2 regions of the Priestia sp. RMT2NF4 genome follow, and region 2 is predicted to be linked to the other one. Evidence: riboswitches for the same ligand, from Rfam matches in the RefSeq annotation. Region 2 holds a riboswitch; the other holds the start of a gene.
What was found. A riboswitch is a leader RNA that binds a small molecule or an ion and turns the genes downstream of it on or off. The one in region 2 is predicted to bind glycine.

Region 1 (8,005 bases), on a different contig from region 2:
TATACGAACTCATGGTACATCCTGATGTCTTCCCTTTTGTTCGTCATAAAGCCCATTCCTATGAAGAATTTTTATTTGTGACTAAACAAACGATGGAAGCAGAAGATCATGGAGAAATTATTTCTCGCACGATTTTAGATGAATGGGGTAACCCTATCGGCACCATTAATTTATTTGATGTACAGGATCAAGCTGGTTTTTTAGGCACTTGGCTTGGCAAACCGTTTCACGGAAAAGGATATAATCAAATTGCAAAAGAAGCGTTCTTTAATGAACTGTTCTTTGAGTTAAATATAGAGCGAATTTTTATGCGAATCCGCAAAATCAACATCAGGTCTATTAAGGCTGCCGAAAAACTGCCTTATGCAGTACTTGCGAATGAAACACACAAAGCTTTATACGATGAAATTAATCAACATGAAGACGTATATGATTTATACGAAATTCCAAAAGACTTGTATACATTATACTACCTGCGTCACGAACAAGACGTTCAAGAAGATCACCAGCTTAAAGAAGCGTAAGAGTCTCTCCGTTACACGGAGAGCTTTTTTTATGATTAAAAACGAGAGATTCTGGAAAAAATAAGTAGCATGATCGAAAAACGTTAATTGGAGGTTTTTTTATGTCTGAAAAAAAACGAAAAGAAAACGCAAAAAATACGTTAAGTAGCGCTCAAGAAATCTATTACGGCCGCGAGTTTAAAAAAGCAGACCGTGCAGGCGGCTACACGAAAAAATAAGTGAGGCAAAACATCTCTATCCAACGCTTGATCATCCCAACGTCCTTTCTGTACACTGTGTATCGGAAGGACGTTTTATATTATGTAAAGATAATAACGCGAAGATTTCATGCGTATGATTTACGATTTTTTAATACTTTACTATATCCACAAAGTTTACCCACAATTATGTGGATAATGTGCATAACTTTATCAGATATGTATATTACCGCTTTCATAACTTGAAATGACAGTGGGTAATTTTTATGTAAATTTTCTGAAAAAATGTGAATAATGTGGATAAAGTTGTGAATATCCTATACAATTCAGCAGTTAACTTCTTGTTAACCTGTGGATATCTTCTTTAGCACTTTCGTTTGTTTTAGTAACATGAAAGCTTTTGATATATTATAAGTATAATAATAAAAAGTAGGGGAACTTCCCCTACTTTTTTATGATTGGAAACAATATATCCACACTTGTTCCTTGATTTAACTGACTAGAAAATGTCATCTGCGCATGATGAGCTTTAATAATCCGATAGCTGACCATCAGCCCTAAACCTGTACCTTTTTCTTTTGTACTATAAAAAGGCTCACCTATCTTCGCTAACCGTTCAGGAGGAATACCTTGCCCTTCATCAGCAAGCTGCAGCCAAAGGTGGTTTTCTTTTGCTTTAATCGTAATATGAATACCCCCTCCTTCAGGCATTGCTTCGATAGAGTTTTTAATAATATTAATAAATACTTGTTTTAACTGATTTTTATCTCCATATACCTGCGGTAATTGCTCATCCCTTTCAAATATGAAAGCTACCTTTTTTTCTACTGCTTCAGGTTCAAGAAGCGAGCACACTTCTTGAACAAGCGCTTGCATATTCAAGGGTTCAACATTCATAACCTGAGGTTTTCCTAACATCAAAAATTCTTCTACGATTCCATTCATTCGTTCTAATTCAGTTTCCATGATATCTATATACAAAGCATCTTTGGGATTTTGTTCTTTTAATAAGTGAACAAAACCTTTTAAAGAAGTCAAAGGATTTTTGATCTCGTGAGCAACTCCAGCTGCAAGTTCTCCTACAACGGCAAGCTTCTCAGAAGTTCTAAGCTTCTCTTCTGCTTTTTTACGCTCCGTAATATCTGTCGATACGCACAGCATTTGAATCACTTCCTGTTTTTCATTCATAATAGGAAGTTTTGCTGTTTCGACCCAGCGCCGGTTTCCTTTCGAATCTTTAAACTGTTCTTCTAATACCATCCCTTTTTGCGTACAGTTTGAAAACGTCCCTTTATATAAAAGATCTGATTGAAGGTTGAATTGATATTTATCAATTGGTTGTCCAATCAAGTCATCAGATTTTTCACCTAGCAGCATCGCAAAAGATTCATTAACAAGAATGAACTCCCTTTTTTGATTAATGGCATAAATATAGCTTGGATTAATGTCAATGACTTGTCTTAAAAACGTTTTTTGTTCCTGCAGCTGATTTTCTTTTTGCTGTAAATTTGCTTTAGAATGGCGTATATAGCTAATCATTTCATTAAACTGTTTAGATAAAGTACCGATTTCCCCCCGCTCAATTTCTCGTTCCGGAATTTTTTGATTAAAATTCCCGCGCGCTACTTGTCCCGCCAATTCATATAGTTTACGAATAGGATTCACAATTTGCCTTGCATATAACGCAGTAAAAAAAGAAAGCAGTAAAATTGTAATACCTGAAACGGTCCAAAGCGTTTTTTCAAACGTTTCATAAGGCCTGTAAATTTCTTCAACGGGTAATTCAGCGACAATTCCCCAATCCAAAACAGGAATATATTCAAATGACGCAAAGAAGTACTTACCTTCGGTGTTCACAACGCGCTGATATCCTGATTTATGATTCATCGTTTCCTGAACGATTTCATTTTCCCTGGCATTTTCACCGATTCTCTGTTTCTCAGGGTGTGAAATAATTCTACCATTGCGGTCTACAATAAACGTATAGCCGTTCTCTCCTATATCGAACGTTTGAAAAATGGATTGAAAGCTTTTATTTTCTTCAATGCGCAGCGCTAAATTTATAACTTTTTTTACATTTTGCTGCTCATCCAAAATAGGAATTGCCATCACCACAATGTAATGCTTTGTGTCTGCTGAAACGACATCGCTTAAATATATTTTTTTAGTTCGCAGCGCTTCTTGAAAATATTTTCTTTTACTTAAGTTCACGTGCTTCATACTCTTTAAATCATCTGGGTAATAATGCTCCACATACCCTTTTGTATTAAAAATGGTTCCGCTATCGATATACGGTGAAATATTAACTATTTTCTGCAGTTCTTTGTCTATCTCTTGTTCATCATCTGATAAAAAAATAGGATCTTGCTGTACCTCGTCGCCCAAGCTCCAAATATCTTTAATAACGATGTTAATTTGCTCTTTCATTCTCTTGACGGTTTTATCAGTTACCTGTCGATATTGATCTTGAGAAATATTAGGCAGCATCACTCTTGAAACTATAAACATTAGCGTCAGTACGGTACAAATAAGAAGCACATTAATCGTGAAGATTTTCCAAAACGTATGAGATTTAAACCATTTCATGTTTGTTCACCTTAATTCAATGAAGTCTACCTCCATTGTACTGCAAAATGAAAACTTTTCCATGTAAATGATAGAATTCCACCTTTAGACATAGAAGAAAAGCATTTGGTTCTACATTACTATCAGAAAACTATGAGCTTTTTCACTGTATTTTCTGCTAAAACTTTTTTAGGGTTCTTATATAAACTTTGCTTACTGCATTTTCTTCATACAGTAGAAATCAATTATTTATCTTCCAATAAAAAGACCCCATCACGAAATGATGAGGTCACCCATTTACTATTTCTTCTTCCTTCTAGCCCCGTAAAAACCAAATAAGAGAATAAACCAAACGGGTGTCAACAATAAGGCTGGGCGCGTCGCATCAGAAAACAGCATAATAATAAGAATCACTGCAAACAACGCTAGCACAACATAGTTTATAAATGGTGTTAACGGTGCTTTGAATGTTGATGCTGCATGCAGCTGTGGACGCGTTTTTTTATATCTTAGATGGCAAATCAAAATGATACTCCACACCCAAATGAAACAAATAGCGCTGATGGTTGTTACGATGCCAAAAGCTTGATCTGGTATCAGTTTGCTTAACAAAGCTCCCGCCGAGATAACCAGCGTAGATACAAACAATCCGTTGCTTGGTACGTGGTTTTTGTTCAGTTTTGCAAACGTAGATGGCCCTTGGTCATTTTTACTTAAGTTATATAAGATACGGCTTGTTGAAAACATTCCGCTATTACAAGCAGAAGCGGCTGAAGTTAATACAACAAAATTAATAATTCCAGCAGCAAGCGGAATTCCGACTAAACTAAAGGTTTTAACAAATGGGCTTTCTGCTGCATTCAATTCCATCCACGGGTTAATAAATAAAAGGACGATAAGCGCTCCAACATAGAAAAATAAGATTCGCAGCGGAATTTTATTAATGGCCGATGGAATATTTTTTTGGGGATTTGATGTTTCCGCTGCCGATACCCCTACCAATTCAACCCCGACGTATGCGAAAATAACCATTTGGAATGAAAGTAAGAAACCTGAAACACCGTTTGGAAACAGTCCTCCATGATTCCAAAGATTTTGAACCGTAACGGATCCTGCATCTGTTTTAAATCCGATTACCAGTAAAATAACGCCAATAACAATTAACGCAAGAATCGTAATAACCTTTATTAAAGCAAACCAAAACTCTAATTCTCCAAATAATTTTACGGTTAATAAGTTAAGTCCTAATAAAATGATTACACAAATAAGTGCAGGAATCCACTGAGGAATATTGAACCAATATTTCACATATACGCCAACGGCAATCACATCAGCCATAGCTGTCATGATCCAGCAAAACCAGTACGTCCACCCTGTGACAAATGAAGCCCATGGTCCAAGATACTCTTCAGCAATATCTGTTAACGATTGATAACCTGCTTTAGACAGCAGTAGTTCTCCTAGCGCTCTCATCACAAAGAAAAGCGCAATACCCACAATTAAATAAGCAAAGATGATAGAGGGACCTGCAAGCTGTATGGCTTTACCAGAACCTAAAAATAATCCCGTCCCAATGGTTCCTCCAATCGCGATTAGCTGAACATGACGATTGGATAAATCCCTCTTTAATTCTCGTTGTTCCAACTCTAACTCCTCCTAACAATAAAACCTTTGATGCGATCGTGCGGACTACAAAATAAAGTCCAATAAAAAAAGAGATTGGATGCGCTCCAATCTCATGGTCATAAGAATAACAAATATTATGGTACATGCTACCAATTAGTAACATACCAAATAAATATCCGGTACTCTTCTGTCCTTTTGCCTGAGATTGTGAACCCTTCGGCGTCGCGAAACTATCGCGATCTCTCCAGAAGCTGCTCCTGCTATAGTGTGATCCATAGCAATCATAGCTTTCTACGTATTAAATTTTTCGATTAAGATAATGACTGTCGAATAGTTGTTTATTCTAATACCAGTTGGATGCTTTGTCAACAAGAAAGATGACTTTCATTTATTTACCTTCTTCGAAAGAAGGTAATGAAACAGGTTCAATCGTCAACTTAGTATCCTTTTCTACATGCTACCTGAGTCCCTGCGGAAACCTAAATACGTTAAATGGATCGTACTTTTTATTTACTCTTTCTAATCTCTCTGCGTTGTCTCCAAAATACTCATACTCGTAGTTTCTAAGGTTGCTGATAGGGAAATTCACATAGGAGCCTTTCGTAATACGTTTAATATATTGAAATCGCTTATACAGCCACTCTCTGTTTGCTCGTGCAAACGCATCGTCTGTCCATACAGATTGAAAGCCCAGGATATATCTAGCGTTTCTGTAAAAGAAGGCCGTTTCTCTGTTACCAACACTGCGAATTTCTCCTCCTAGTGCATAAAAAGAAATCGCGGCGTAAACGGAACCTTCTGCTGGACGCTGTATGAGATCTGCAAGATTTTCAAGCTCGCCAACTGAATAACTTCTTTGCACAAATCTTCCCGTTGACTTAAATTTTTCAGACGGAGGATAGGTTGCTTCTATCTTTTGTACCGCTTCAAGAAAAGATAATGACTCTAGCTCGACTCGGAACCCCTCCACCTCTGCAAAAGGCTGCAAGATCTTTCGAGCTCTTTCTGGAGATCCGTAAAAGAAGCCGTTCGCAAATATGCCCAATCCTTCTCCTTCTGCATTATAAAAACTGGCAACTAGCGTCATACGTTTGTCCAATTCAGGCAGCCAGCTTTGCCATATATTCATCACTTGTACCTGTTTTTCTCTTGTAGTACCTACATAAAAGAAGCGAACAAGCGTCACAGAGCTGTTCGTCGGTTTTGGAAGCTGAAACGTCATGCTTGCCACAACGCCAAAATTACCGCCACCAGAACCTCGGCATGCCCAAAAAAGATCCGCGTTACACGATTGGTTTGCTTTAATAATCTTTCCTTCATAATTGACCAACTCTAGCTCTATCAAGCTGTCACAGCCTAATCCGTAAAGTCTGCTCGAAAGCCCCCAGCCTCCTCCGAGCGTAAAGCCAGACACCCCAACAGTCGGACACGTTCCTCCTGGAAACACATATCCGTTCGAACCGATAAAATCATACACTTCCGTATTCTTTGCTCCTCCCTCCATCTTTAAGATGTTCCGTTTCCTATCCAATTTCAACCCGTTTAACCGACTGATATCAATGACTAATACACAGTCACCCGTAGAATACCCTTCATAATGATGACCGCCAGATCGAATGCGAATGTCTACACGATGCTTGCGCGCCCATTGAATTGCATTTACAACATCCTGCTTTTTTTCACAGTACACAATCACAAGCGGAAATTTATCAATAGCACGATTCCACTCCTGACGAGCTTCCTCATAAATGGGGTCTTTCGGCGTTACCACTTTACCCGTAAGCCCTTTCAAAAACATTGAGTCCATTTGACCTCTGCCCCTCTGTATATACTTTTTATCAGTTTTATTACTATAGTATTCTTGGAGTGGTTGAGGGTGTGGGTTTTCAAGACTAGATTGGCGTTTATCATCTCTATAAAAAATGAAATTTCAGTTCATTTACTGAAATATAAGTACTAATAAAACTTCTTTTCGGTGCTCCAATGCTTTCTAAAACCTAACTTTCCAATAATTCAAATTAGATATATTAGAATATTTTTTCTTCCAACAAGAGTCCAATTCAAATAAAAAAAGAGCAGAACCAAATCTGCCCTTTACTCTTCATCTATTTATTTCTTTAACGTCAAACTCACCACATTCTCCACGTGCGCTGTATGAGGGAACATATCAACAGGCTGAATGTAATCAACGTTATAAGCCTTCGACAGCTGCTGCACATCTTTGGCTAATGTGGATGGATTACAAGATACGTAAACCACTTTCTTTGGCTTTACTTGTAAAATTGTTTTTAGAAGCTTGTCATCACAGCCTGTTCGCGGCGGGTCAACGACGATAACGTCTGGCTTCCAGCCTTCTTTTACCCACTGCGGCATCCATTTTTCAGCCGGACCTGTTACGTACGTGGCATGCTCAAATCCATGATCTTTGGCATTTTTTCGCGCGTCTACAATGGATTCTTCAATCGTGTCCATTCCGCGAATTTCTTTGGCATCTTTAGCAAGCCATAAGCCAATTGTCCCTACTCCGCAGTAAGCATCTACGATTTTTTCACTGCCTGTTAGCGCAGCTGCTTTTTTTACTTCTTCATATAGCTTCACCGTTTGGAGAGGATTCAGTTGGAAAAATGCACGCGCTGAAAGTTCGAATGAGATATCACCTAACGTTTCTTGAATCACCGACTTTCCAGCAAGTGTAAACGTTTCGTCTCCAAAAATAAGCGATGTTTTTTGACCGTTTACGTTTTGTACGAGTGATTTCACTTCCGGTAGGCGGCGCTGAATTTCTTTCATCAGCAGCTCTTTTTTCGGAATTTCTTTTTTAGCCGTAATCAAGACAATTTGAACTTCACCCGTTTCAAACCCTACTCGAGATACAATGGTACGCACAATTCCACGGCGTTTACGCTCATTGTAGATAGGAATTTGAAGGTCTTGTAAAATTCGTTTTATTTCTTTTGTCACGTGATTTGTAGCTTTATGCTGAATGGGACAGTTTTCAATATCAATCAAGCGGTGAGAATTCAGTCCATACAAACCAGCAATGACTTTTTGTTTGTCCACGCCGACTTGAAACTGAGATTTATTACGGTAGCG
Region 2 (8,005 bases):
AAAATATGTTCTTCGACCGTATGTTGAATCGCTAAATTGTAAATGTGAACATCATGTTTTTGACCTAAACGATGTACCCTTCCAATTCGCTGTTCTAGACGCATTGGATTCCACGGTAGATCATAGTTAATAATATGATGACAAAACTGAAGGTTGATTCCTTCTCCGCCCGCTTCAGTGGCAATAAATACTTGCGCGTGGCTTTCAAAAAGCTGCTTCATCCAGTCTTTTTTACCTCGCTTAAATCCTCCTCTAAACGGTACAGAGGTAATTCCATGCTGTTTTAAATACCACTGTAAGTACAGTTGAGTTGCTCTGTACTCAGTGAAAATAATAACTTTGTCATCAATTTTTTGAACGAGCTCCAGAACTTTTTCTGCTTTTGCATTTTGCGGCACTTGCTGAAGTAGTTGCATTAACGGAGTAATCATATGTTCCGTTAATGCGCTGTTTTGATCTTCCTGACGTTCCAGCATGTTTTTTAATGTCATATACACCGCTTCACGGCTGCTGCAGGCCTCTCGCTGCAGGGTTAAAATTGAAAAAGCACTTGAAGGGTGCAGTCCGTTTCCTTTAAAAGACGTAATCGCATCGTATAGCTCGCGTTCTTTCGGTGAAAATTCAACAGGAATGGTTTGAACAATTCGCTTCGTCCATTCGATACCAGTATCATGGCGGCGATTTCGAATCATAACTTTGTTAACAAGCTCTTTTAAGTGCTCATCGTTTTGCAAAGAGCGTTTTTTAGCAGAAAATAACTCTTCGAAATAGTCTTTATTGCCGAGATGGCCAGGCTTTAAAAGAGAGACTAAGTTGAAAATTTCTTCAATTCGATTTTGAATCGGTGTTGCGGTTAGCAACAGACAAAATTTCTTTTTCAGGCTTTGAACAAATTCATAGTTTTTTGTTTTGTTGTTTTTAAGTTTATGAGCTTCATCAATGATGATGAGGTCGTAGTCTTGTTCTAGCACAATTTCTCGATGAGGGGAACGTTTTGCTGTATCAATTGAAGATACAACGATGTCACACTGATCCCACACATATGATTTTCTTTGAGGGACCGCGGGAATATAAAATTTTTGATTCAATTCCATAGCCCACTGTGAAACAAGCGAAGCTGGAACTAAAATGAGAACTTTTTTAACAAGCCCGCGAATCATATATTCCTTCAAAATTAACCCTGCTTCAATCGTTTTCCCTAGTCCTACTTCATCTGCTAAAATGGCTTTCCCATTCATTGTTTCGACTACTTGTTTGGCTACTTCGAGCTGATGAGGAAGCGGCGTTAAATCGGCTAGATGTTTTGGGCTTTGTAGTCCTTCAAATTCTGAGATAAGCGTTTGGTCTTCTATTTCATAGGCAAGTTTATACAAATCCCATGCAGACCAAGGGCCGTCTTGCTCCAATTTAGTTGAGAAGGCTGCTTCCCATGTTTCATCGATGTTTAATTTCACTTTCATGATAAAAATGCTCCTTTGTAAAAAATTTTTATTGAACAAATGATAAGAATCAGGTAGGATAAAAATATATTTAGAAAATTTGAAAAAGAAAATAGATTAGCACTTTACAAATGATTGTGTGAATAGAGATAGATACATCTTTCAGTAGTATGCCCAACTTTACCAACTTTATAGAAGCGAATGACGACACGGGGAGAGACTACTTGAATGTAGCGCCGAAGGAGCAAGCAATAAAATTGTGAATCTCTCAGGCAAAAAGACTCTTGTTTGACGCAGCTCTGGAGAGTGTCTATGCGTTTATAGACCACCCACGAGGCAAACCTATTCGTTTATAGGTAAACTTTCAGGTGAAAAGGACAGAGACTTCCTACTAAATACAGTAGGGGGTTTTCTGTCCTTTTTTGCTTGGATACATAGTGATCCCCACACTATTTGAAAACTCCCCGTTATGAAAAGTTTCACGTGAAAAAGAGGAGGACATAAATATGACAACAGAATTACACAAAACGCCGCTTTATGATACCTATCAAAGATATGGTGCCAAAACAATTGATTTTGGAGGATGGGCTCTTCCCGTTCAATTTTCTTCTATTAAAGAAGAGCATGAAGCTGTACGTACAAAGGCAGGTCTTTTTGATGTCTCTCATATGGGAGAAATTCTTGTGACAGGAGCTGATAGCTTAGCTTTTCTTCAGCATACGATGACAAATGACGTTTCTACCCTTGTAGATGGAAAAGCGCAGTATACGGCTATGTGTTATGAAGACGGAGGCACGGTAGATGATTTGCTGATTTACAAAAAAGCAGATCAAGAGTATTTGCTGGTCGTAAACGCTGCTAATATTCAAAAAGACTATGAGTGGCTTGTGTCTCACAAACAAGGAGATGTAACGCTCGTTAATCAATCTGATGAAACTGCGCAGCTAGCATTACAAGGTCCTTTAGCAGAAAAAGTTTTACAAACGTTAACGAATAAAAATTTAGCTTCATTAAAGCCATTTACATTTGCTGATGATGTAGAAGTAGCGAATGTAAAAGCTCTCGTTTCACGTACTGGATATACCGGAGAAGATGGTTTTGAAATTTATTGTTCTTCAGCTGACGCCTCTCACTTGTGGACGGCTATTTTAGAAGCAGGAAGTGAGGACGGTGTGTTGCCTTGCGGACTAGGCGCTCGCGATACGCTTCGTTTTGAAGCTACTTTGGCTTTATATGGCCAAGAGCTTTCAAAAGATATTACGCCAATTGAAGCTCGAATTGGATTTGCAGTAAAAACGAACAAAGACAGCTTTATTGGAAAAGAAGTGTTAAAAGAACAGCGTGAAAGCGGGGCACCTCGTAAGCTGGTAGGAATTGAAATGATTGATAAAGGTATACCAAGACACGGTTACGAAGTATTTGCAGATGAAGAACAAATTGGATTTGTGACAACAGGTACACAGTCACCGACATTAAAGAAAAACATCGGTTTAGCGCTATTATCAGCAGAGTATACAGAGCTTGGTCAAGAAGTGGAAGTGCAGGTTCGGAAAAAACGCTTAAAAGCAAAAGTGGTTTCAACACCTTTTTATAAACGTTCAAAGTAAGCTTTGGGGAGGAATTTAACATGTTACATCGCTATTTACCAATGACAGAACAAGATCAGCAGCAAATGTTAGCAGCAATTGGTGTTTCATCCGTTGATGATTTATTTTCAGATATTCCGCAGCGCGTTCGTTTTCAAGGAGAATACAATATTAAAAAAGCGGCTTCAGAGCCTCAGCTGTTAAAAGAATTAAATAATATGGCTGCAAAAAATGCTCATTTGAAAGAATATTCTTCTTTTTTAGGAGCGGGAGTTTACGATCATTACATGCCGGTTATTGTTGACCATGTTATTTCTCGTTCGGAATTTTATACTGCCTATACTCCGTATCAGCCAGAAATTTCTCAAGGAGAACTTCAGGCCATCTTTGAATTTCAAACAATGATTTGTGAGTTAACGGGGATGGACGTGGCCAATTCTTCTATGTATGACGGAGGAACTGCTTTAGCAGAAGCCGCTATGCTCAGTGCGGGTCAAACGAAAAAGAAAAAAGTACTTGTCTCTGCGGCCGTTCACCCTGAGTCAAAAGATGTGTTAAAAACGTATGCGAAGGGTCAATATATTGAAGTGGTAGAAATCCCTGCAGCAGACGGCGTAACAGATATGATTGCATTAGAAAAAGAGATGGGAAGTGACGTGGCAGCTGTTATTGTCCAGTATCCAAATTTCTACGGACAAATCGAGCCGTTAAAAGAAATTGAAGAAATTACTCATCAAGAAAAATGTATGTTTGTGGTTTCAAGCAATCCTTTATCATTAGGTTTACTTACGCCTCCTGGAGAATTTGGAGCTGATATTGTCATTGGAGATGCACAGCCATTTGGTATTCCAAGTCAATTTGGAGGCCCGCACTGCGGATACTTTGCAACTACGTCTAAGCTTATGCGAAAAATTCCAGGACGATTAGTAGGGCAAACGGTCGATGAAAACGGTAAGCGAGGGTTTGTTTTAACCCTTCAAGCGCGTGAGCAGCATATACGCCGCGATAAAGCGACGTCTAACATTTGTTCAAATCAAGCGTTAAATGCTTTAGCAGCATCAGTTGCAATGACAGCTTTAGGCAAGCAAGGTGTAAAAGAAATGGCGCTGCAAAACTTATCAAAAACGCATTATGCATATGAAGCGTTAAAGGCAAAAGGGGTAAATGTAGCATTTGAAGGACCGTTTTTTAACGAACTAGTCGTGAAGCTTCCTGTTTCGGTAACAGAAGCAAACAATCATTTATTAGCATCAAAAATAATTGGCGGTTATGATCTTAGCCGTGATAACCAAGCGCTTGAAAATCACATGCTGCTTGCTTTTACAGAACTCCGTACAAAAGAGGAAATTGACCAACTTGTAAATGAATTGGGGGATCTTCATGCTTAATCAAAATCAATCACTTATTTTTGAAAGCAGTAAAGAAGGGCGAATCGGCTATTCATTGCCGGAGTTAGATGTTCCGCAAGTAAATGCTGAAGAGCTGCTTGGAAAAGCGTATGTCCGTACCGAAGCTCCTGAGCTTCCTGAAGTATCAGAACTCGATATTATGCGTCATTACACCGCGCTTTCAAAACGAAATCACGGAGTGGACTCAGGGTTTTATCCGCTTGGTTCATGTACGATGAAATATAATCCAAAAGTGAATGAACAAGCAGCACGCATTGCTGGGTTAGCGCATATTCATCCGCTTCAAGATGAGCAAACGGTTCAAGGTGCTCTCGAACTTTTATATGATTTACAAGAGCATTTAACAGAAATTACGGGAATGGATGAAGTAACACTTCAGCCAGCAGCGGGTGCTCATGGCGAGTGGACCGGGCTTATGATGATTCGTGCCTATCATGAAGCAAATGGTGAGACGCAGCGAACAAAAGTCATTGTTCCAGACTCAGCTCACGGAACGAACCCTGCTTCGGCAACAGTTGCGGGATTTGAAACGGTAACGGTAAAATCAAATGAACATGGTTTAGTGGACTTAGAGGATTTACGCCGCGTAGTGGGAGAAGATACAGCCGCTTTAATGTTAACAAACCCAAATACCCTAGGGTTATTTGAAGAAGATATTTTAGAAATGGCTGAAATTGTTCACGCAGCAGGTGGAAAACTTTATTATGATGGTGCAAATTTAAACGCAGTATTAAGCAAAGCTCGTCCTGGAGATATGGGGTTTGACGTTGTTCATTTAAATCTTCATAAAACCTTTACAGGTCCTCATGGAGGCGGCGGTCCTGGTTCTGGTCCGGTAGGGGTAAAAGCAGATTTAATTCCGTATCTGCCTAAACCAGTGCTTGTGAAAACAGAACAAGGCTATCACTTTGACTATAACCGTCCTCAGTCAATTGGACGCGTAAAGCCGTTTTACGGCAACTTCGGTATCAACGTTCGAGCTTATACGTATATTCGTTCAATGGGTCCAGACGGCTTAAAAGCCGTAACGGAAAACGCTGTGCTAAATGCCAACTATATGATGCGTCGTTTAGCAGAACACTATGAGCTGCCGTTTGACCGTCACTGTAAGCACGAATTTGTTTTATCAGGAAAACGTCAGAAAAAGCTTGGCGTGCGCACATTGGATATCGCGAAACGACTGCTTGATTTTGGCTATCATCCGCCGACTATCTACTTTCCTCTTATCGTAGAAGAGTGCATGATGATCGAACCAACGGAAACGGAGTCGAAAGAAACGCTAGATGCGTTTATCGATGCGATGATTCAAATTGCAAAAGAAGCAGAAGAGACGCCTGAACTCGTACAGGAAGCTCCGCATACAACGGTTGTGAAGCGCCTTGACGAAACGCTGGCAGCGAGAAAACCAGTTCTTCGCTATCAGAAAGAACAGGCTGTTCAAAACGTCTAACAAAAAACCTCGCCCAAAGGCGAGGTTTTTCTATATACATACCATTATTTTTTCTTTTTTACTTTACCGTTCCACATTTTGAAGCCGCCTTTTAAATCATAGATTTCTTTAACACCGTGGCGACGAAGCATTTGTGCTGCACGTCCTGTGCGCATTCCGCTTTGACAATAGATGTACACAGGCTGATCTGGACGAAATTCTTTAATGCGCATACGGAACTGTGAAAGAGGAATATTTCGTGCGCCTAAAATATGTCCGTTTTCGAATTCATTCGGTTCGCGAATATCAACTAGCTGTGCCTTGCGGTAGCCGCTGCGGAATTCTTCTTCAGTTAACGTTTTCATAATGCGACGTTGGATAAAGAACATAACGACAGAGTATATGATGATTACTCCAAGTAAAATGAGTACTGCTGTAATTGGTGACATGCTGATTCTTCCTTTCTTCGACAAAATCCATACTCTTATTATATAAGTGAATGAAATTAGAAGTAAAGCGATTTTGCCTTGAATCTAGCGGATTTCTTCCCCAAAATGAAAAAACTACCACATTTGAATTCGCAGTTTTATGTTGCTCTTTGCTTTTCCTTAGCTCAATCTTTTGGTAGACTAAAAAACGGATTTATTTTTATATTACATATAGCTGAGGATGAGGTAGATGAAAGCAAAGTGGAGATTTATTGATTCCAACAACCGTTCGCCTTATTACAATATGGCGTTAGATGAAGCGTTATTAGAATGGCATAGTAAAGGAGAAATTCCACCTACGATTCGTTTTTACGGATGGAACCCTCCAACGCTGTCAATCGGTTATTTTCAAAAAGCTGAAAAAGAAATTAACTTTGATAAAGTAAAAGAATTAGGATTAGGCTTTGTGAGACGTCCAACGGGCGGCAGGGGCGTGCTTCATGATGAAGAGCTTACTTACAGCGTCATTGTATCTGAAGAGTATCCTAATATGCCTAAGACAGTTACAGAGGCATATCGCGTCATCTCTGAAGGTTTACTGGAAGGATTTCGTTCGTTAGGGCTCGAGGCTTATTTTGCTATTCCTCGTTCAGAAGAAGAAAAAAATAGCTTAAAAAACCCTCGTTCGTCCGTGTGCTTTGATGCTCCTTCTTGGTATGAACTTGTTGTAGAGGGCCGCAAAATTGCTGGAAGTGCCCAAACTAGACAAAAAGGAGTTATTCTACAGCACGGCTCTATTCTGTTAGAGATTGATGAAGATAAATTATTCAGCGTGTTTAATTATCCAAATGACCGCGTGAAAGAAAGAATGCAGCGCGCATTTCGTTCTAAAGCGGTAGCCATCAATGCAATTGCGGGCCGCAAAATTTCTATCGAAGAAGCAAAAGAAGCGTTTTATAAAGGATTTGCTTCTGCTCTTGATATCGATTTAGAACCGTATACACTATCTGAAGAAGAGGAAGCATATGTAGAAGAACTAGCGCGCACAAAGTACGGATCGGATGAATGGAACTTTAAGCGCTAAACGAATGCGGATGGTAAATAGATAAAAGTGCAACTTCTTATAAGTTGCACTTTTTATTGGAATTTTTAGAAACAATGCTTGGCTAATAGAATACATACGGAAGAAAAGTCAAACACTTTTTTTACGAAAAAAAAAATATTTCACTTGACACCCTTCTATATGTAGATGTTTGGAGAAGTGTCAAATACTATATATTGAATTCGTCCAAGCCGTGTGGTAAGTTATTGATAGTTGATTGAAAAACTCTATTTCCTTTAAAAGGAAAAAGAGTTAATAAATTTATAGATGTTCGATAGGTAAGGAGTTGTGAGAATGACTGTTTTGTTAAATCAAAAAGTGAATATGAATGTTGAAAAGCTCAATTCAGATATTGAACGCTTTCCGCAAGTACATCCGATTACACCGGATATGAAGTTAACTCATAAAGGTGTTTCAAGATTGGTAATGTTAGACCGCTATGCGTTTAAAGATACGGAAAAATTAACGTTATCAGAAGGAGATTTTGTTGTTCTAACTGTAAAGGAAGACCCAAAATTTCCAGCACGAGGACTTGGCTATGTGGAAAGCATTAATTTTGAGCAAAAAACCGCTGTTGTCAAGGTAGAAGATGAGTTTAGAGGAGCTTTATCA

Region 1: another riboswitch for glycine. It lies ahead of ACMX9J_RS25010 (amino acid permease); the one in region 2 lies ahead of gcvT (glycine cleavage system aminomethyltransferase GcvT).

Annotation. Positions count from the first base shown of each region.
Region 1 is NZ_JBLQZO010000010.1:21,148-29,152, forward strand. Features, by position in the region: gene ACMX9J_RS24995 (GNAT family N-acetyltransferase) at 1-524, shown strand, start outside; gene ACMX9J_RS25000 (YfhE family protein) at 626-742, shown strand; gene ACMX9J_RS25005 (PAS domain-containing sensor histidine kinase) at 1,166-3,307, opposite strand; gene ACMX9J_RS25010 (amino acid permease) at 3,587-4,930, opposite strand; glycine riboswitch at 5,090-5,170, opposite strand; gene ACMX9J_RS25015 (FAD-binding oxidoreductase) at 5,370-6,719, opposite strand; gene rlmD (23S rRNA (uracil(1939)-C(5))-methyltransferase RlmD) at 7,022-8,005, opposite strand, start outside.
Region 2 is NZ_JBLQZO010000002.1:821,501-829,505, reverse strand. Features, by position in the region: gene ACMX9J_RS13420 (DEAD/DEAH box helicase) at 1-1,460, opposite strand, end outside; glycine riboswitch at 1,641-1,733, shown strand; gene gcvT (glycine cleavage system aminomethyltransferase GcvT) at 1,946-3,046, shown strand; gene gcvPA (aminomethyl-transferring glycine dehydrogenase subunit GcvPA) at 3,067-4,413, shown strand; gene gcvPB (aminomethyl-transferring glycine dehydrogenase subunit GcvPB) at 4,406-5,884, shown strand; gene ACMX9J_RS13400 (rhodanese-like domain-containing protein) at 5,929-6,312, opposite strand; gene ACMX9J_RS13395 (lipoate--protein ligase family protein) at 6,542-7,375, shown strand; partial or broken gene ACMX9J_RS13390 (vitamin B12-dependent ribonucleotide reductase) at 7,688-8,005, shown strand, end outside.